One region of the Streptomyces sp. NPDC101219 genome, then DNA from elsewhere that is predicted to be linked to it. Evidence: riboswitches for the same ligand, from Rfam matches in the RefSeq annotation. Region 1 holds a riboswitch; each other region holds the start of a gene.
What was found. A riboswitch is a leader RNA that binds a small molecule or an ion and turns the genes downstream of it on or off. The one in region 1 is predicted to bind cyclic di-AMP.
Positions count from the first base shown of each region.

Region 2: linked by a shared signal. The riboswitch ahead of ACIRPP_RS10960 (peptidoglycan DD-metalloendopeptidase family protein) and the one ahead of ACIRPP_RS19080 (M23 family metallopeptidase) in region 1 are both predicted to bind cyclic di-AMP.
Region 3: linked by a shared signal. The riboswitch ahead of ACIRPP_RS30685 (M23 family metallopeptidase) and the one ahead of ACIRPP_RS19080 (M23 family metallopeptidase) in region 1 are both predicted to bind cyclic di-AMP.
Region 4: linked by a shared signal. The riboswitch ahead of ACIRPP_RS05430 (transglycosylase SLT domain-containing protein) and the one ahead of ACIRPP_RS19080 (M23 family metallopeptidase) in region 1 are both predicted to bind cyclic di-AMP.

Region 1 covers NZ_JBIWOK010000008.1:395,880-400,596, reverse strand. The annotation lists gene ACIRPP_RS19085 (PrsW family intramembrane metalloprotease) at 1-1,142, shown strand, start outside; gene ACIRPP_RS19080 (M23 family metallopeptidase) at 1,208-2,233, opposite strand; cyclic di-AMP (ydaO/yuaA leader) riboswitch at 2,246-2,403, opposite strand; tRNA gene ACIRPP_RS19075 (tRNA-Met) at 2,805-2,878, opposite strand; gene ACIRPP_RS19070 (dihydrofolate reductase family protein) at 2,990-4,123, opposite strand; gene ACIRPP_RS19065 (response regulator transcription factor) at 4,250-4,717, opposite strand, start outside.
Region 2 covers NZ_JBIWOK010000004.1:509,251-513,967, reverse strand. The annotation lists gene ACIRPP_RS10980 (aspartate aminotransferase family protein) at 1-117, shown strand, start outside; gene ACIRPP_RS10975 (helix-turn-helix domain-containing protein) at 217-840, shown strand; gene ACIRPP_RS10970 (DUF6126 family protein) at 837-959, shown strand; gene ACIRPP_RS10965 (tyrosine-protein phosphatase) at 1,002-1,799, opposite strand; cyclic di-AMP (ydaO/yuaA leader) riboswitch at 2,202-2,368, shown strand; gene ACIRPP_RS10960 (peptidoglycan DD-metalloendopeptidase family protein) at 2,373-3,317, shown strand; gene ACIRPP_RS10955 (SGNH/GDSL hydrolase family protein) at 3,519-4,307, shown strand; gene ACIRPP_RS10950 (TetR family transcriptional regulator C-terminal domain-containing protein) at 4,478-4,717, opposite strand, start outside.
Region 3 covers NZ_JBIWOK010000024.1:4,620-9,336, forward strand. The annotation lists gene ACIRPP_RS30675 (M16 family metallopeptidase) at 1-145, shown strand, start outside; gene ACIRPP_RS30680 (M16 family metallopeptidase) at 142-1,530, shown strand; cyclic di-AMP (ydaO/yuaA leader) riboswitch at 1,732-1,893, shown strand; gene ACIRPP_RS30685 (M23 family metallopeptidase) at 1,906-2,679, shown strand; gene ACIRPP_RS30690 (GntR family transcriptional regulator) at 2,883-3,578, shown strand; gene ACIRPP_RS30695 (HPr family phosphocarrier protein) at 3,736-4,017, opposite strand; gene ACIRPP_RS30700 (GNAT family N-acetyltransferase) at 4,195-4,717, shown strand, end outside.
Region 4 covers NZ_JBIWOK010000002.1:468,463-473,179, forward strand. The annotation lists gene ACIRPP_RS05425 (polyprenyl synthetase family protein) at 67-1,077, opposite strand; cyclic di-AMP (ydaO/yuaA leader) riboswitch at 1,634-1,796, shown strand; gene ACIRPP_RS05430 (transglycosylase SLT domain-containing protein) at 1,802-2,293, shown strand; gene ACIRPP_RS05435 (HAD family hydrolase) at 2,287-3,186, opposite strand; gene ACIRPP_RS05440 (GNAT family N-acetyltransferase) at 3,446-4,510, shown strand; gene ACIRPP_RS05445 (glycosyltransferase) at 4,529-4,717, shown strand, end outside.

The DNA.
Region 1 (4,717 bases):
TGTCGATCGTCGCGAACAGCTTCGCCACCCGCTGGATCGCCACCGCCACCGCCGACCCGGCCCGGGCGGACACCCTCGGTGCGACCGTCATAGCCCCGGTGGTGGAGGAGAGCGCGAAGGCGGCCGCCGTCCTCCTCGTCTTCCTCTTCCGCAGACGTGACGTCGGCGGCATCCTCGACGGCGTGGTGATCGCCGGGGTCTCCGCCACCGGGTTCGCGTTCACCGAGAACATCCTCTACCTCGGCAACGCCTTCGGCACCGACCAGTTGACCGGGGACAGCGGCCTGGCGTCCCTCACCGCGGCCACCTTCTTCGTCCGCGCCGTGATGTCGCCGTTCGCGCACCCCCTGTTCACCGTGCTCACCGGCATCGGCTTCGGCCTCGCCGCCCTGTCCGGCGAGGGCCGCCGGGTGCGGCGCGTGCTGCTCCCGCTGACCGGGCTGGCGCTGGCGATGGGCCTGCACGCGCTGTGGAACGGCTCCTCGAACCTCGGCGAGTACGGCTTCTTCGCGGTCTACGCGGTGTTCATGGTGCCGCTGTTCGGGGTGCTGACGTGGCTGGTGGTGTGGACCCGGCAGCGGGAACTGCGCACCGTGCGCACGGAGCTGCCGGCCTATGTGGCCGCCGGGTGGCTGACCCCGGTGGAGCCGTTCGTGCTCGGCTCGATGCGGGCCCGGCGCCTCGCCCGGCAGTACGCCCGGCGGCACGGCGGCCGGGCCGCGGCCCGGGAGGTGGCGCGGTACGAGGCGTTCGCGACGTCCCTGGCCTTCCTGCGGCACCGGGGCGGCGCGGGGCGCGCACCGGCGGACTTCGTCGCCCGTGAGGGCGCCCTGCTCGGGGAGCTGTGGCGACGGCGGGGCAGGGCCCGCCCGGCACTGGAGCACGCGGCCCGGATCACCGCGCCGGTCTTCCGCGTGACAGGCCCGCCGCCCGGCCCCCACGGCCACGCTCCGGCCCACGGCTATGGCTATGGCTATGGCTACGGCTACGGCTACGGAGGGGGCTACGGCTACGGAGGCGGGTACGGCTACGGAGGCGGCTACGGCTACGGCCACCCCTACGTACTGCCGACGCACCCCGCCGGGCCGCATCCCGCGTCCGCGCCCGGGTGGCCCGGCTCGAACGGCCCCGGAAACACCTGACCGGCAGCCCGGACGCCCTGGGGGCGCCGTCGGGACTGCCGGTGGAGGGTCCGGAACGGGGTCCGTTACGGGTTGAGGCCCTTGCTGCGCAGCCAGGTCAGGGGGTCGATGCCGGAGGCGGAGCCCGAGGTGTGGACCTCCAGGTGCAGGTGGGCGCCGGTGGAGTTGCCGGTGGAGCCCACCCGGCCGATGACCTCGCCGGTGGTGACCTTCTGGCCGACGCTGACGCTGATCGAGGACTGGTGGGCGTACCAGATCTCGGTGCCGTCGTCGAGGGTCAGCACCGTCTTGTAGCCGTAGGAGCCGTCCCAGCCGGCGGAGGTGATGGTGCCGGTGTGGACGGCCTTGATCAGCGTGCCGCTGGGGGCGGCGAAGTCGAGGCCGGTGTGCTGGCCGGAGGACCAGTAGGCGCCGGCCTGACCGAAGGTCGAGGTGAGCGTGTAGGAGGAGGTCGGCAGCGCGTACTGGGTGGCCAGCTTGGCGAGGCGCTCGGCCTCGGCCTTCTTCTTCGCCTCCTCCTCGGCCTTTCGCTTCGCTTCCGCGGCCTTGGCCTTGGCCTCCTTCTCGGCCTTGGCGGCGGCCTGAGCGGCCTCCTTCTCGGCGGCGGCGACGGCAGCGGCGGCGGCCTTGCTCTCGGCCTGGTCCTGCTGCTGCTCGACCTGCGCCATGATCCGGCTGCGCAGTGCCTCGCCGGCGTTGCCCTGCTCGGCTTCGGCGCCGGCGGTGCCGATGCTGCTGAGCGGGGTGGCGGAGCCCTCGGGCGTTTCCTCGTCGGAGATGAGGGAACCCACGTTGGGGAGGTCGGGCATGGAGATGGAGACCGGCGGCTTGCCGGTCTGGGCGCTGGCCATGCCGCCGGCGCCGACGGCGGCTATGACGCCGACACCCAGGACGGTGGAGCTGCGGGCGAGTCCTCCGCCGCGCTGCTTGCTGACGCGATGCCGGCCGCGCACCGGGCGGACGGACTCCGCGGTGGGGTTCCACTCCTCGAAGGGGCCCTCGTCGGCGCGGACGCCGCCGTAGACGAAGGTGTCGCCGTCGCGCTGGCTCGGCATGAGAGGGGCCTCGGGGGCAGGCCGGTTCGACGCCACGTGGGCGTACTCCTTTCCTTCCTTCTCCGCCTACCGGGTTAGCTGACGGGTTCGGAGCAGGAAGGTCTCCTACGCGCGTATACCGCCCGTGTCTCCACGGGGGCATCCACGCGATTCACCCCAAGTTGGTGGTTCCCCGGTTCCCTTGCGGGATTCGGCGCGTGCGCACGGAGCCGACTCGTGTGACGGCTGGGACGACCGCGCTGCGTTATCGAACGTTAATAGACGTGGGGGCCTGATTCCAAGCGGTTCCTCTTGATCGTTAACGAATCCCGTACGGACTTACCCGCCACGAGCAGGCGAAAACGGGCGAGTTGACTCCACCTCGAATGAGGCCCGTTTTCTGACGGAGCGTCAATTGTTATCCCTGCGGGACGGCGCGGACACGGTGGGTGACCACGGAGGGTGAGCGAAGGAAGGGGCGCGCGCCGGCGTGAGGCGGGGAGGAAGGGGGGAAGCCTGGGAGGAACTCTCCGGCACTCCGGCGCGCCGGACGGGACGGACGGGACGGACGGGACGGAACGCACCGAGGGCCGGAATCCTGTTTCGGATTCCGGCCCTCGGCCTTCAGTAGCGGGGACAGGATTTGAACCTGCGACCTCTGGGTTATGAGCCCAGCGAGCTACCGAGCTGCTCCACCCCGCGTCGTTGTGATTCCAGTGTACGGCATCCGGGGAGCGCTTCGCGCACGCTTTTCCCCGGGCCCCTTTTCAACGGTGCTGCTCGCGCGGCCGACGGGCGGAGTGGAGGCCGTGCTCACCCTCCCGTCAGATGGGCGTTCGGCGCCTTGGCGCGGTCCTCCAGCTCCGGCACGACGACCACGGTGGCGCCCGCGGCCGTCAGCAGCCCGCTGCCGTCGGCGTCCGTGACGAAGGTGTCGGGCTCCCGCCACGCCGTGACCACTCGCCGCACCCCCGCGTCCAGCAGGAGCCGGGAGCAGGAGGCGGGCCGGGACGCGCGGCGGGCGCAGGGCTCCAGGCTGGAGTACACCGTGGCGGTGGCGAGCCGGGGGTCCGTGGGGTCGGTCCCGGCGAGCGCGACCTCCTCCGCGTGCGCCACCGGGTCGCCGCCCTCCCGGGAGTGACCGCGCGCCAGTTCCGTGCCGTCGGCCGCGACCACCACCGCGCCCACGCTGAACGCCGTCCGCGAGGGCGTGCACCGGGACGCCAGGTCGCAGGCGAGGGCGAGCCAGTGGCGGTCGGCGGCGGTGACCGTCGCGCCGGTCCCGGGCGCGGTGGGCTCGTAGCGCATCAGGACGACGTCGCCGATCTGCCGGGTCTCCAGCAGCCGCAGCCGGCCGGCCTGGTAGGAACCGGGGCCGAACAGGCGGGGCGCGTCGGGGTCGCCCACGAACAACGGCGCCACGACCAGCTGGAGTTCGTCGGCGAGGCCCTGGGTGACGAGCTGGGTGTGGATCAGGCCGCCGCCCTCCACCATGAGCCGGCGCACCCCGCGGACGTCGTGCAGGTGCTCCAGCAGGCGCCGCCAGTCCAGCTCCGCGCCGAGCGGGACGATGTCGGTGGCCGGTCCGAGGGCGCGGGCGCGCTCGGCGCCCCGGTCCGTCGTGTACAGGAGCTTGTCGCCGCCCGTGTGCCAGAAGCGGGCGGCCGGGTCCAGGTCGCCGGAGCCACTGACGGTGACCTTCAGCGGGTACTCCGGCCTGCCCTCGGCGACCCGGGCGGCGCGCCGCTCGGGCGAGTTGACCAGCAGCCGTGGGTTGTCGGCGCGCAGGGTGCCGGCTCCGACGAGCACCGCGTCCACCGAGGCCCGTACCTCGTCGACCCGGTCGAAGTCGGCCGGGCTGGACAGCAGCAGCCGTTCGGGGCCGGTGTCGTCCAGGTAGCCGTCGAGGGAGACGGCGGCGGACAGCAGGACGTACGGGTGGGGCATCGGCGTACTCCAGGACGGGGGCGGGTCGGCCGGGGCCGGGACGGTGCGGCTCGGGGCCAGTCTGGCAACCGCGCGGACGGCACCGGCCACCGGTCACCGTCCGCCCGACGGCGTCCCGGGCCGGCGTCAGGGCTCGATCAGTCCGACCCGGATCGCGTACCGGGTGAGTTCCAGGCGGTCTTTGAGGCCCAGTTTGGACAGCAGGTTCGCCCGGTGCCGCTCCACGGTCTTGGGGCTGATCGTGAGCAGGTCGGCGATCTGCTGGGAGGTGTGTCCCTCGGCGACCAGCTTCAGGATCTCCTCCTCCCGGTCCGTGATCGCTTTGGCCGGCACGTGCCCGCTGTCCCGGGTGAGGTCCAGGTAGTTGCGGATGAGGGCGTTGACCGCGCCCGGGTAGAGGAACGGCTCGCCCCGCATGGTGGCCCGGCACGCCTCGACGAGGTCGCGGTCGGCCACGGACTTGAGTACGTATCCGGACGCGCCGGCCCCGAGTGCCTCGAAGAAGAACTGCTCGTTGTCGTACATGGTCAGGATGAGTATCCGCGTCTCCGGCACCACGCGGGCGAGCTCGCGGGCCGCCTGGAGGCCGGTCAG
Region 2 (4,717 bases), on a different contig from region 1:
GAGGTGGACCGTTTCGTGGACGCCTTCACCGCGGTGATGGACGACGCCCACCAGGGCGGCGGCCTGGTGTGGGACTTCGGCAGGACGCTGGTGAAGCAGGCGATCGCCAACCGCTGACCGGCCGGCCCGTGTCCTGCCGCCGGCAGCAGGACGCCTCCTTTTGCCTGTGAGGCAAAAAATTTGCCCGCCGGACAAATCAGGGGGCTAGATAGGGGCATGAGCTCCCCCGAGACAGAGCCGTCGGGCGCCCGGCCCGACGCACTGGGTCTGGTCGCGCCGCAGCTGCGGGCACTGCGGCGCAGGGCCTCCCTCACCCTGGAGGCCGCGGCCCGCGACGCGGGCCTGTCGCCCGCCCACCTCTCGCGTCTGGAGACCGGGCAGCGGCAGCCCTCGCTGCCCATGCTGCTGTCCCTCGCCCGCGTCTACGGTACGACGGTCGCCGAACTCCTCGGCGAGGCGGCCCCCGAGCGGGATGCGGTGGTGCGCGCCGCCGGGATGGAACCCACGACGGCCGGCGGCTGGACCTACTGGCAGGCGGGCGCGCCCGGGCGCGGCATGCAGGCCCTGCGGGTCCACGTCCCGCACGGTTCGCAGGGCGACATCGTGCGCGTCCACCCCGGCGAGGAGTGGCTGTACGTCCTGCGGGGCCGGCTGCTGCTCCGGCTCGGCGAGACGCTGCACCGGCTCGGCCCGGGCGACAGCGCCCACTTCGACTCGCTCACCCCGCACCGGATCGCCGCGCAGGACCCCGACGGAGTCGAGCTCCTGTTCGTGCATACCCTGCTGCAGAGCCCCTCGGCCGCGCTCTGCCTCGGCCCCGCCCACGGAGATGCCTCGTGAGAAACATGGAAGAGAAGTTCCCGCGCGCCCTGTGGGTGCGCCTGTTCGTCTACGTCGTGGCGGGTCACGTCGTGGCGGGCTTCATCTATCTGCTGTTCACGGTCGGCGCGAAGCAGTAGCGGGCCGGGTGCGGCCGTGCCCCCGGCCCGCTCGGCCGGGGGTCAGTCCAGCAGGCGCGTGCGCAGCCGTTCCCGGGTCCCGGGTGCGAGGGTGAGGCCCTGCTCCAGGTAGGCGTCGACGCCGCCCCACGTCTCCTCGATGGTCTCCAGCGCTGCCTGAAGGTACTCGGCGCGGGCGTCGAACAGCGGGTTCAGCAGCTCCATGACCTCGGGGGAGTAGGCCGAGTCGGAGCTTCCGTTGCGGTGCACCTTGTAGCGGCGGTGCCGCTCGTTGGACTTCAGGTAGTCCTCGAAGATCGCGTCGCGCTCCACGCCCACCGCCAGCAGCGTCACCGCCACCGACAGGCCCGCGCGGTCCTTGCCGGCCGCGCAGTGCATCAGCGCGGGCACGCTCTCCTCGGCGAGCGCGTGCAGCACCCGGGAGTGCTCGGCGGTGCGGCCCCGGATGGTCGCCCGGTAGGAGGCGATCATCCGGTCCGCGGCCTTGCCGTCGGCGAGGATCGTGCGCAGCTGCTCCAGGTCGCCGTCGCGGACCATCCGCCAGAACTCCGCCCCGTCGGCCGGGTCGCTCAGCGGCAGGTTCACGTTGCGCACGCCGGGCAGGGCGACGTCCGGGCCCTCCAGCTTCTGGTCGGCCGCGTTGCGGAAGTCGAAGACGGTGTGCAGTCCCAGGGACGACAGGAAGGCGGCGTCCTCGGCGGTCGCGTGGGCGAGGTGGCCGCTGCGGAACAGCACGCCGTGCCGCACGCGCCGGCCGTCCCGGGTCGGCAGCCCGCCCACGTCACGGAAATTGCGCACCCCGGCCAGCTCGGGTTCGGTCGACGGGATGTGCTGCGTCACGGGGGCTCCTCCCACTCGGCGTCGTCGACGCGGCTCGTCGACGGCACCCCGACGATACGACATCGCGAGCCGGGAAGAAGTCCCGATTCAGCGTTTAAGGCGTTCTGTCCGTTTCGGGGAATTCGCCATAACGTGCCCCGATAGAAAGGGAGATGGGAATGGGGTGCGTGAGCATCGTCATAGTGGTGACAACGGGTTGTCGCCATGTTCACGTAATTCCCCTGTCCCGCAAGCCTTTTCGGCATTTCACGGGACACGGAATCCACGCACGGTGACAGCAATTGTCCGAGTGGATCACGGAAAAGGGCGTTCAGGGGGAACCCCTCGCTTGTCCCTTTGCGTCTTGGTCGCTTACGTTCGCCACCGATCCGGACGGACGCCTAATCCTGCCGCCGCCCGGAGCCCGCACACTCACTGACCCGTGAACGGCAGGAGCGGGGGACCCACAGGTACGACTGCCTGTTACCGGTCTTCCGGAGAAACAGGCTCGGGGTTAAGCCGCGTCCTGCGCGGCCGGGCATCTCCAGCCCGAACCCGACAGCTCACCTCGCAGGCGCCGGAGAGGAATTCGTCATGCCCGCCAAGGGTAAGCACCGCCGTCCCAGGACCCTGCGTCTCGCCCGTTCCATCGCCGTCGCCGGTACCGGTGGCGCCGCTCTCGCCCTGCCGCTCCTCGGCGCCACCGGCGCCCACGCCGCCACCCCCCAGGCGGCTCCGGAGAAGGCCGTCCAGAGCGTGTCCGCCGGCGCCAAGGCCGACGGCAAGGACACCGCGAAGAACGGCGAGTCCCGCACCTACGTCGTGAAGTCCGGGGACTACCTGGCCAAGATCGCCGACACCGAGAACGTCGACGGCGGCTGGAAGCAGCTCTACGCCGACAACCGCGAGGCCGTCGGTGACGACCCGTCGCTCATCCACCCCGGCCTGAAGCTGTCCATCGACGGCAAGGCCGCGCCGAGCGCCCCGAAGAAGTCCTCCTCGGCCCCGTCCGCCCAGGACGCGCCGAAGAAGAAGACCGCGCCCGCCAAGCCCTCCGCAGGCAAGAGCGAGGCCCCGGTCAAGAAGACCGCCCCGCAGTCCACGGGCGCCAATCAGGCCGCCAGTGCCTCCGGTTACACCTCCCCGGTGCCCGGCGGCGGCGTCGGCACCGGCTACAAGGTGGCCGGCGGCATGTGGTCCAGCGGCTACCACACCGGTGTCGACTTCAGTGTCCCGACCGGGACCTCGCTGAAGGCCGTCGGCTCCGGCACCGTGGTCTCCGCCGGCTGGGCGGGCGCGTACGGCAACGAGGTCGTCATCAAGCTCAACGACGGCCACTACGCCCAGTACGCCCACCTGTCCTCGCTGTCCGTCTCGGCCGGCCAGGCCGTGAGCGCCGGCCAGCAGGTCGGCCTGTCCGGTTCGACCGGCAACTCGACCGGTCCGCACCTGCACTTCGAGATCCGCACCTCGCCGAACTACGGCGCGGACGTGGACCCCGTCTCCTACCTCCGCTCGAAGGGCGTCTCCATCGGCTGACCCCCGCGCCGACCTGCCTGACACGCCGCCGAAGGCCGGACCCCGATCCCGGGTCCGGCCTTCGGTGATGCGCCGCAACGGGAATCGACAGGCGGAGTGGTTTATCTCACCGCCCGTCAACCCTTTCCTACGGTCGCGTAGGTCACATCCGAAACGCCATCATGGGTGACCGTGGCAGACGATTCGAGGAAAGACAGCAGAGTGGAATTCGGGTCGTACGTGGCGGTGGGGGACAGCTTCACCGAGGGAGTCGGCGATCCCGGCCCCGACGGCGCGTTCGTCGGCTGGGCCGACCGGTTCGCCGTGCTCCTCGCCGACCGCCGGCCCGAAGGCGCCTTCCAGTACACCAACCTCGCGGTGCGCGGAAAGCTGCTCGACCAGATCGTGGCGGACCAGATCCCGCGGGCGGTGGAGCTCGCCCCGGACCTGGTGTCCATCTGCGCGGGCGGCAACGACATCATCCGGCCGGGCACCGACCCGGACGAGGTGGCCGACCGGTTCGAGCGGGCCGTCGCGGCACTCGCCGCCGCGTCCGGCACCGTGCTGATCGCCACCGGCTTCGACACCCGGGGCGTGCCCGTGCTCCGCCGGCTGCGCGGCAAGGTCGCCACGTACAACGGACATGTGCGGGCCATCGCCGACCGGTACGGCTGCCCGGTGCTCGACCTGTGGTCGCTGCGCAGCGTCCAGGATCGCAGGGCGTGGGACGCCGACCGGCTGCACCTCTCGCCCGAGGGCCACACCCGCGTGGCGCTCCGGGCGGGCCAGGCCCTCGGCCTGGAGGTCCCGGCCGACCCCGAGCAGCCCTGGCCCCCGCTCCCGGCCCGGGGCACGTTCGACGTCCGGCGGGACGACGTCCAGTGGGCCCGCGAGTACCTCGTGCCGTGGATCGGCCGACGCCTGCGCGGGGAGTCCTCCGGCGACCACGTCACGGCGAAGGGGGCGCTGTCCCCGCACGCCATCAAGGAGCGGATCGCCTCGGTGGCGTGACGCGTCGCACGAGCCCGGCGGGCCGTCCCGGACAAGGGGGTACGGCCCGCCGGGCTCGCTGCGTCCGGCGGGCCGGCACCGGTCAGCGCGAGGGATCAGGGGGCCGTCCGAGGCGGGCTCCAACGGAACGAAGGGTCACGCGAACAGGGCAACTGGTGCGGCCTCGACGGTCAGCGTGCCGAAGCCGTCAGCGCCTCCCGCTCCAGACCCAGTTCGCGGGCCAGGGCCTCGTCCACCCACACGAGCGCCCGGCTCCGCGGCACCGCCGCGCCGTACGACGTCATCTGGACCGCGAGCCCGTCGAGCAGTGCGGTCAGCCGCAGCGCCGCACCGGCCGGGTCCGGGCAGCGGAACTCGCCCGCGTCCACGCCCTCGCCGATGACCTCGGTCAGCGCGGCCTTCCACTGCCG
Region 3 (4,717 bases), on a different contig from region 1:
GGAGGTCCAGGAGGTCGCCAAGGCCCGCCTGCGCCCCGACAACCGCGCGGTGCTCGTCTACGAGCCCCTCGCCGCCGGGGACGAGGCACCCGCCCAGGCCGCCGCGGCCGCCGGCACCGACGAGAACGAGGAGGCGGCGAAGTGACCGAGCTCGCCACGATGGACTTCCACCCCCGGCCGCAGGCGGGTGACGCCAAGCCCTGGGCCTTCCCGGCCCCCGAGCGGGGCACGCTCGACAACGGCCTGACCGTCCTGCGCTGCCACCGCCCCGGCCAGCAGGTCGTCGCCGTCGAGGTGGTCCTCGACGCGCCCCTCGACGCGGAACCGGCCGGCCTCGACGGCGTCGCCACGATCATGGCGCGGGCCTTCTCCGAGGGCACCGACAAGCACTCCGCCGAGGAGTTCGCCGCCGAACTCGAGCGCTGCGGCGCCACCCTGGACGCCTTCGCCGACCACCCCGGCGTCCGCCTCACCCTGGAGGTGCCGGCCTCGCGGCTGGCCAAGGGCCTGGGCCTGCTCGCCGACGCCCTGAGGGCACCCGCCTTCGCCGACAGCGAGATCGAGCGTCTGGTCCGCAACCGCCTCGACGAGATCCCGCACGAGCTGGCCAACCCCTCCCGCCGGGCGGCCAAGGAGCTATCCAAGGAGCTGTTCCCCGCCGACGCGCGCATGTCGCGCCCCCGGCAGGGCACCGAGGAGACCGTCGCGAGCATCGACTCGGCGGCCGTGCGCGCCTTCTACGAGAAGCACGTGCGTCCCGCCACGGCCACCGTCGTGGTCGTCGGCGACCTGACCGGCGTCGACCTCCCGGCGCTGCTCGGGGACACGCTCGGCGCGTGGACCGGCTCGCCGGGACAGCCCCGGCCGGTGCCGCCCGTGATCGCCGACGACACCGGCCGGGTCGTGATCGTGGACCGTCCGGGAGCCGTCCAGACGCAGCTGCTCATCGGCCGCGTCGGCGCCGACCGGCACGACCGGGTGTGGCCCGCGCAGGTGCTCGGCACGTACTGCCTCGGCGGCACCCTCACCTCCCGCCTGGACCGCGTCCTGCGCGAGGAGAAGGGCTACACCTACGGCGTCCGCTCCTTCGGCCAGGTCCTCCGGTCCGCGCCGGACGGCACGGGCGCGGCCATGCTCGCCATCAGCGGCTCCGTGGACACCCCGAACACCGGGCCCGCGCTGCAGGACCTGTGGAACGTGCTGCGCACCCTCGCCGCCGACGGGCTGACCGACGACGAGCGGGACGTCGCCGTGCAGAACCTGGTGGGCGTCGCACCCCTGAAGTACGAGACGGCGGCGGCGGTCGCGAGCACCCTCGCCGACCAGGTGGAGCAGCACCTGCCCGACGACTACCAGGCCGAGTTGTACCGCCGGCTGGCCGCGACCGGCACCGTGGAGGCCACCGCGGCGGTGGTGAACGCCTTCCCGGTCGACCGGCTGGTGACCGTCCTGGTCGGTGACGCCGCGCAGATCAAGGCGCCCGTGGAGGCGCTCGGGATCGGCGAAGTGACCGTGGTGGCGGCCGAGTAGACCGCCGCGGCGGCACTCCCGCGTGGGGGCCCTGGTGACGAGAACGTCACCAGGGCCCTCTTATGCCCGAATTGAGGCGGAGGCTGCCTGTCTGCCCTGTGGCATGCGCTACAAAAACCGGGATCCGTTTGGGGATTGACCCGCCTCCCGCATAGCTTCGTGCGGGCTGTTCGTCAGGCAGTGCGCCGCGTCCGCGGCACCGGACAGTCATCGCCGAGTCCCCGTACGGCGCGAGCCAGGGGAGCCGGGGACCCACCGTCCCTGGGGTGAATCGGGCGCCCGCGCGTGTCGCGAGGGGGTCCGTAGGAGACCTTCCTGCTCCGAACCCGTCAGCTAACCCGGTAGGCGAGAGGGAAGGAAAGGACCAGCCTGTACATGGCGTTCACCCGCGCCACCGGCAAGCACCGCCGCCCCGGCCGCATCCACCGCGGCACCGCTCGTGCGGCGGGCGTCGCGGCCCTGACCGGCAGCGGCGTCGTCGGCTCCCTCGCGGCACCCGCGCTGGCCGCCGAACCCGCCGCGGCCCAGACCGGTATCACCCCCGTCATCACCCTCGGCGACACCGTCGCCGACCGGATCGACGCCCAGGCGGCCGCCCAGCACGAGGCCGCCCGTGAGGCCGCCGAGGCCGAGGCCCGCAAGGCGGCCGAGGAGGCCGCGCGCGAGAAGGCCGCCAAGGAGGCCAAGAAGGCCCGCGCCGAGAAGGAGCGCGCCGCCCGCGAGGCCGAGCGGGAGCGGCTCAACGCCTTCGTCTCGCCGATCCCGGGCTCCTACGTGTCCACCGGCTACAAGACCGGCGGCGCCGTCTGGTCCTCCGGCAGCCACACCGGTGTCGACTTCCACGCCGCGAACGGCACGCCCGTCCAGTCCGTCGGCGCCGGCACGGTCGTCGAGGCCGGCTGGGGCGGCGCCTACGGCAACCAGGTCGTCATCAAGATGCACGACGGCACGTACACCCAGTACGGCCACCTGTCGTCCGTCAATGTCTCGGCCGGCCAGCAGGTCGCCCCGGGCCAGCAGATCGGCCTCTCCGGCTCGACCGGCAACGTCACCGGCGCGCACCTGCACTTCGAGGCCCGCACGAGCGCCGACTACGGCTCGGACCTCGACCCGGTCGCCTACCTCCGCGCGCACGGCGTCTCCCTCTGACGGGTGCGCGGGCAGGCCCCGCGCCCACCCGGAACACCGCACGGCCCCGGCTCCCCGAGCCGGGGCTTTCGCGTTCCTCCGAATGTTGTCCAAAAAACAGGCATGAATGGTCCCTCGGCATCAATCAATCCGGTGAATTGCAATAGAGTCACGGAACGGACGCCTGACGACGGCGTTGCACGGGAAATAGCCGGAGGTCGCCCATGCGTGTTCCCGCACATTCACTGTGCGCCGCCGTCCGGGACGACATCGTCGCGGGAGTCCACGCGCGCGGAAGCCGGCTCACCGAGGAACTCCTGGCGCGCCGCTACGGCGTGTCCCGGGTCCCGGTGCGCGAGGCGCTGCGGACGCTGGAGGCGGAGGGGTTCGTGGTGACCCGGCGGCACGCGGGCGCGTGCGTCGCCGAGCCCACCGAGCGGGAGGCCGCGGACCTGCTGGAGATGCGTCTGCTGCTCGAACCCCTCGGTGCCGCCCGCGCGGCCCAGCGCCGTACCGACGCCCACCTCAAGGTGCTGCGCGGCCTCGTCCGCCTGGGCCAGGAGCGGGCCCGCCAGGGGAGCAGCGACGACCTGCGCTCCCTCGACGGCTGGTTCCACGAGACGCTGGCCCAGGCCGCGGCGAGCCACGCCCTGGCCTCGACCCTGACCGGGCTGCGCCACAAGATCGCCTGGATGTACGCCGTGGCGGAACCGGCCGACCCGGCCCCGACCTGGACGGAGCACGGCCTGATCGTGGACGCCGTGGCCCGCGGCGACGGGGAGCGGGCCCGGGCGGCCACCGCCCAGCACCTGGAACGGGCGCACGCCGCGCACCGGCTGCGTCCCGCCTCCGGCGCCGGACCCGCGGAGCGTGTGAGGACCTCGAAACATTCCGTCAACACACCGGGCGTACGGAATTAATACGGGCGCGGTATACAAAGAGGCGCGTAATTCGGGGGGTCCCTTTTCCTGCCCGGAAAAGGGAATGCGAAAGGCCCGCCCGGAGAACCGGGCGGGCCTTTGTGCCGATGCGGTGCGCGTCGGACGGGTGACGGTCACCGTGAAACGGGTCCGGGTGTCAGACCGTTTCGGGCAGTTCCTCGAGGCCCTCGGCGACCAGCTTGGCGAGCCGGTCCAGTGCGGCGTCCGCGCCCTCGGCGTCGGACGCGAGCACGATCTCCTCGCCGCCCTGGGCACCCAGGCCCAGGACGGCCAGCATGGAGGCCGCGTTGACGGGGTCGCCCCCGGCCTTGGCGATCGTCACCGGGACGCCTGCGGCCGTGGCGGCTCGGACGAAGATGGAGGCGGGGCGGGCGTGGAGACCCTCGGCCCAGCCGACGTTGACGCGGCGCTCAGCCATGTGATGCTGCCCTTCGCTGCTCAGGGTTGTCTAGACCAGTTTCCCATATGGTGAAGCATGCCGGCGCGGCACCTGCTCCCGCTCCGGGCACAGGGCCGGACCGCGGCCTCGGCCCTGCCCTGCGCACCCATAGCCTGCCTCGCGCCGTCGCCGGAAGCGAGCCGTACGCTGGGGCCCATGCAGACCTCCTCGGACCGGCACGAGTACCCCGCTCACTGGGAGGCCGACGTGGTGCTGCGCGACGGCGGCACCGCCCGCGTCCGCCCCATCACCGTCGATGACGCGGAGCGCCTGGTCAGCTTCTACGAGCAGGTGTCGGACGAGTCGAAGTACTACCGCTTCTTCGCGCCCTACCCGCGCCTGTCCGCGAAGGACGTCCACCGCTTCACGCACCACGACTTCGTGGACCGGGTGGGACTCGCGGCCACCGTCGGCGGCGAGTTCATCGCCACCGTACGCTACGACCGGATCGGCGCCGACGGGACGCCCGCATCCGCCCCGGCCGACGAGGCCGAGGTCGCCTTCCTCGTCCAGGACGCCCATCAGGGCCGTGGCGTGGCCTCCGCCCTCCTCGAGCACATCGGTGCGGTCGCGCGGGAGCGCGGCATCCGCCGGTTCGCCGCCGAGGTGCTGCCCGCCAACACCAAGATGATCAAGGTGTTCACGGACGCCGGGTACACCCAGAAGCGCAGTTTCGAGG
Region 4 (4,717 bases), on a different contig from region 1:
GTGGTCCGGCCGCCCGTGGGGGACGGCCGGTGTCCGGGTGCGGCGGCCGGTCCCGGCGCGCCGTGGTCAGCCGGCCCGGTGCACCACGGCGTCGCACAGCTCCGTCAGCGCCGTCTTGGACTCGCATTCCGGCAGCGGGGCCAGCGCGGCGCGCGCCTCCTTGGCGTAGCGCACGGTGTCGCGGCGGGCCTGCTCCAGGGCGGGGTGGGCGCGCAGCAGACGCAGCGCCTCGGCGTGCCGGGCGTCGTCGGTGAGGTCGGAGCCGAGCAGCTCGCACAGGGCGAGGTCGTCGGCCAGGCCGAGCCGCTCGGCCCGCTCGCGCAGCCGCAGCACCGGCAGGGTGGCGATGCCCTCGCGCAGGTCGGTGCCCGGGGTCTTGCCCGACTCGTGGGAGTCGGAGGCGATGTCGAGGACGTCGTCGGCGAGCTGGAAGGCGACGCCGAGCCGCTCGCCGTACTGGGTGAGCACGTCCACGACCGTCTCGTCGGCGCCGGACATCATGGCGCCGAACCGGCAGGACACCGCGACCAGGGAGCCGGTCTTGCCGCCGAGCACGTCCAGGTAGTGCTCCACGGGGTCCCGTCCGTCCTGCGGGCCCGCGGTCTCCAGGATCTGGCCGGTGACCAGCCGCTCGAACGCCACCGCCTGCACGCGGACGGCCTCGGGGCCGAGGTCGGCGAGGATCTGCGAAGCCCGCGCGAAGAGGAAGTCGCCGGTGAGGACGGCGACGGAGTTGCCCCAGCGGGTGTTGGCGCTGGCGACCCCGCGGCGCACCGCGGCGTCGTCCATCACGTCGTCGTGGTACAGCGTGGCCAGGTGGGTCAGCTCCACGACCACGGCCGACGGCACGACGCCCGGCGCGTAGGGGTCGCCGAACTGGGCGGAGAGCATCACCAGCAGCGGCCGGAACCGCTTGCCGCCGGCCCGCACCAGGTGCTGGGCGGCCTCCGTGATGAAGGGGACCTCACTCTTGGTGGCCTCGAGCAGCCCCTCCTCGACAGCCGTCATCCCGGCCTGGACATCGGCTTCCAGAGCCTGGTCCCGCACGCTCAGCCCGAACGGCCCGACGACGGTCACGAGGGGTCTCCTGTCTGCTGGTGTCCACTGGCGTTTACACGGTTTGTCGATAGGTCGCTGCCATCACTCAAGTCAGCGTATCCGGTCATGTTTCGATCACCGCCAGGGCCCGGGGGTACAGGCCGGGCAGGAGGCGATCAGGACCGGCCCGTTTTTGATCGGTTCATAGCAGTGGACATTCTCTGACTTTCCGGGGCGGATCGCTCCGCATTCCGGACCACACCTCGGCATGCTCACCATCCTGCCCGCCCCGACGCCCGATTTGCCGCAATTACCAAGCGAATTCCTCTTAGTGTGAAATGCGCTCCGACCCGGCGACCCGTGAGGTCGGTCACGCGCCGCCCGACACATCGACGACATCCGTACACCGCCGGTTCCCCGTTGCCCCGCAGCGAGTTGAGCCGTGGCGACCGTAAAGGATCAAGTGGCGCAAACCGCCCATGTCAAGATCAAACAGCGTTTACCGTGACCCTCGCACTTGTTCCCGGCGTGTGCTCTCGCATACGTTCCGGGCCGCCGGGCGGACGCCGAATCCTGCCGCCGCCCGCACCACCCAACGACGAACTCACTCACGCACGGCAGGAGCGGGGGACCCAGGTAAGTCGCCGGGCCGGTCACGCGCCGGAACGGCTCGGGGTGAAGCCGTGCCCGCAGGGGCACGGCCGGACACTCTCCCGTCCGAACCCGACAGCTCACCTCGCAGGCGTAGGAGAGGAACACAGACATGCCTGCATCCGGTCAGCTCCGCCGCTTCGGCAGCCGACGTCTCGCCCGCACCCTCGCCGTCGCCGGCACCGGCGTCGCCGTGGCCGCCCTGCCGCTGTTCGGCGCCTCCAACGCCGCAGCGGCCACCCCGGCCGCCGCCCCGGCCGCCGCCACCGCGGCGACGGTGTACCCGAACAACCTCGACGGCTGGATCCGCGAGTCGCTGTCCGTCATGGCCCAGCACGGCATCCCCGGCTCCTACGAGGGCATCCACCGCAACATCATCCGCGAGTCCTCGGGCAACCCGCAGGCCATCAACCTGTGGGACTCCAACGCCGCCAAGGGCACCCCGTCCAAGGGCCTGCTCCAGGTCATCGACCCGACCTTCGCCGCCTACCACGTGCCCGGCACCGTCTACGACCCGTACGACCCGGTCGCCAACATCACGGCAGCCTGCAACTACGCGGCCGACCGCTACGGCTCGATCGACAACGTCTTCGGGGCCTACTGAGCCACCACCCTCCCTGCGGCGGGCAGGGACGCATCACCCGGGGCGGACGGGTGCGGCACGTGTTGGGGCACGTGCGGCACCGGCCCCCTGCCGAACAGTCGCTCGAGGACGACGGCCACGCCGTCGTCCTCGTTCGTCGTGGTGACCTCGTCGGCCACCGCCTTCAGCTCGTCGTGGGCATTGGCCATCGCCACCCCGTGGGCCGCCCAGTCGAACATGGGGATGTCGTTGGGCATGTCGCCGAACGCGATCGTGCCCGCCGGGCCGACCCCCAGCCGCTCGGCGGCCAGCGCCAGCCCCGTGGCCTTCGTGATCCCGCACGGCTGGAGCTCCACCGTGCCCGGTCCCGACATCGTGACTGTGGCCAGCGAGCCGATCACCGAACGCGCCGCCGCCGCCAACGCGTCGTCCGACAGCACCGGGTGGCGCAGCAGCACCTTGCTGATCGGCCGCTCCCACAGATCGGTCCGCCGCCCCACCCGCACGGCGGGCAGCGTGGGGTGCGGCATCCGGTAGCCCGGCTCGATCAGCGTGAGCCCGTCGACCCCGTCCTGGTCGACCGCCGCGTACACCTCGCCCGTCTCCGCCTCGATCTTGCCGAGCGCGGTCTCCGCGAGCTCCCGGTCCAGGGTGACCGACCACAGCAGCCGTTCCGTCCCGGCGTCGTACACCTGCGCGCCCTGGCCGCAGACCGCGAGCCCCGTGCAGCCGAGGTCCGCGAGCAGCGGGCGCACGCGGGGGGCCGGGCGCCCCGTCACCACCAGATGCCGGGCACCGGCCCGCCCGGCCCGTGCGAGCGCGGCGAGGGTCCGGTCGGACAGGGTGTCGTCGCCGCGCAGCAGCGTCCCGTCCAGATCGGTGGCGATGAGCGAGTATGCGGTGGGTGCGGCCATGATCAGAGAATACGGACAGCGCACCCGTCCCCTTCACCGCCTCCGCCCGCCCCGGCCCCCGCCGCCGCCCGGCGCCGGCCCCACGGCCCGCCCGTCCCGGCTCCTCCCGGCCACGGCCGGGTCGTACCCGGTTGACGGTTTGTGCACCATTTGGCAATAAGAGGCGACGCGGCCTACCGGGCACGGTTCCCCGGCGGTACCTTCCAAGGGTCCAGGGGGGACTTGATCGGGGGGTCAGGTGAGCAGTGGACGCACGCGTGTGCTGAGGCCCGAGGAGCTCGGCGAGGGGGAACGGGAACGGTGGCGCGAGCTGCGCGCCACGGCGGACACACCACGCAATCCGTTCATGGAACCGGAATTCACCACGGTCGTGGGACGGGTACGGCCGCGCGCCCGGGTCGCGGTGGTGTACGAGGGCGCGGACCCGGCCGGGTTCCTGCCGTACGAGCACGGACCGTGGGGGCAGGGCCGGGCGATCGGCCTGGGGGTGTCCGACTGCCAGGGAGCGATCCTGCCTCCCGGGTCGGCGGTGGACCCCCGTGAACTGCTGCGCGCCTGCTCGGTGTCCAGCTTCGCCTTCGACAACCTGGAGGCGGACCAGGGGCTGTTCGTGCCGTACGCGGCCGAGGAGCACGCCACCTACGTCATCGACGTGGAGAAGGGGTACGAGACCTACGAGTCCGTGCTGCGCACCCAGTCGCCGAAGTTCCTGAAGACCACGCTGGCCAAGGAGCGCCGGCTCGGCCGCCAGGCCGGCCCGGTCCGGTTCGTCTTCGACGAGCGCGACCCGGCCGCGCTGCGCACGCTCATGGAGTGGAAGTCGGCGCAGTACCGCAGGACGGGCCGGCGCGACCGGTTCGCGCAGGAGTGGATCGCCCGGCTGGTGGCCCGGCTCGCGGAGACCCGGTCCGCCCAGTGCACGGGCACCCTGTCGGTGCTCTACGCCGGCGGCCGGCCCGTCGCCGCGCACTTCGGCCTGCGCTCGGCCACCGTGCTGGCCTGCTGGTTCCCGGCCTACGACCCGGAGTTCGCGAAGTACTCGCCGGGGCTGGTGCTGCACCTGCGGATGGCCGAGGCCGCCGCTGCCGAGGGGGTGGGCCTGCTCGACATGGGGCGCGGCCCGGCGGAGTACAAGGACTCGCTGAAGACGGGCGAACTCGCCGTCTACGAGGGGGCGGTGACCCGTCCGGGCACGGGCGCCGCGCTGCACTGGCTGAGCCGTGAGCCCGTACGCCGCGCGTACGGCTTCGTCCGCGCCCGCCCGCGGCTGGCGTCGCTGGCGTCGCGGACGCTGAAGGGCGCCGCACGGCTGCGCCGTCCGTGAGGGAGGGGAGGGGGACGCATGTCCCGCAGAACACGCACCGCCCAGGAGGAGATCCGCCGGTTCCTGGCCATCGGCGCCGTGCAGGTCGCGGAGGTGGACCTGCGCGGTGACGAGGCCGGCCTGAGACCCGGCCCCGGCAGCCCGCCGGTCACGCACGGCGAGGTGTTCGCCCTGGTCCGCCGCGACGGCCGGCCGGCGGGCACCCTG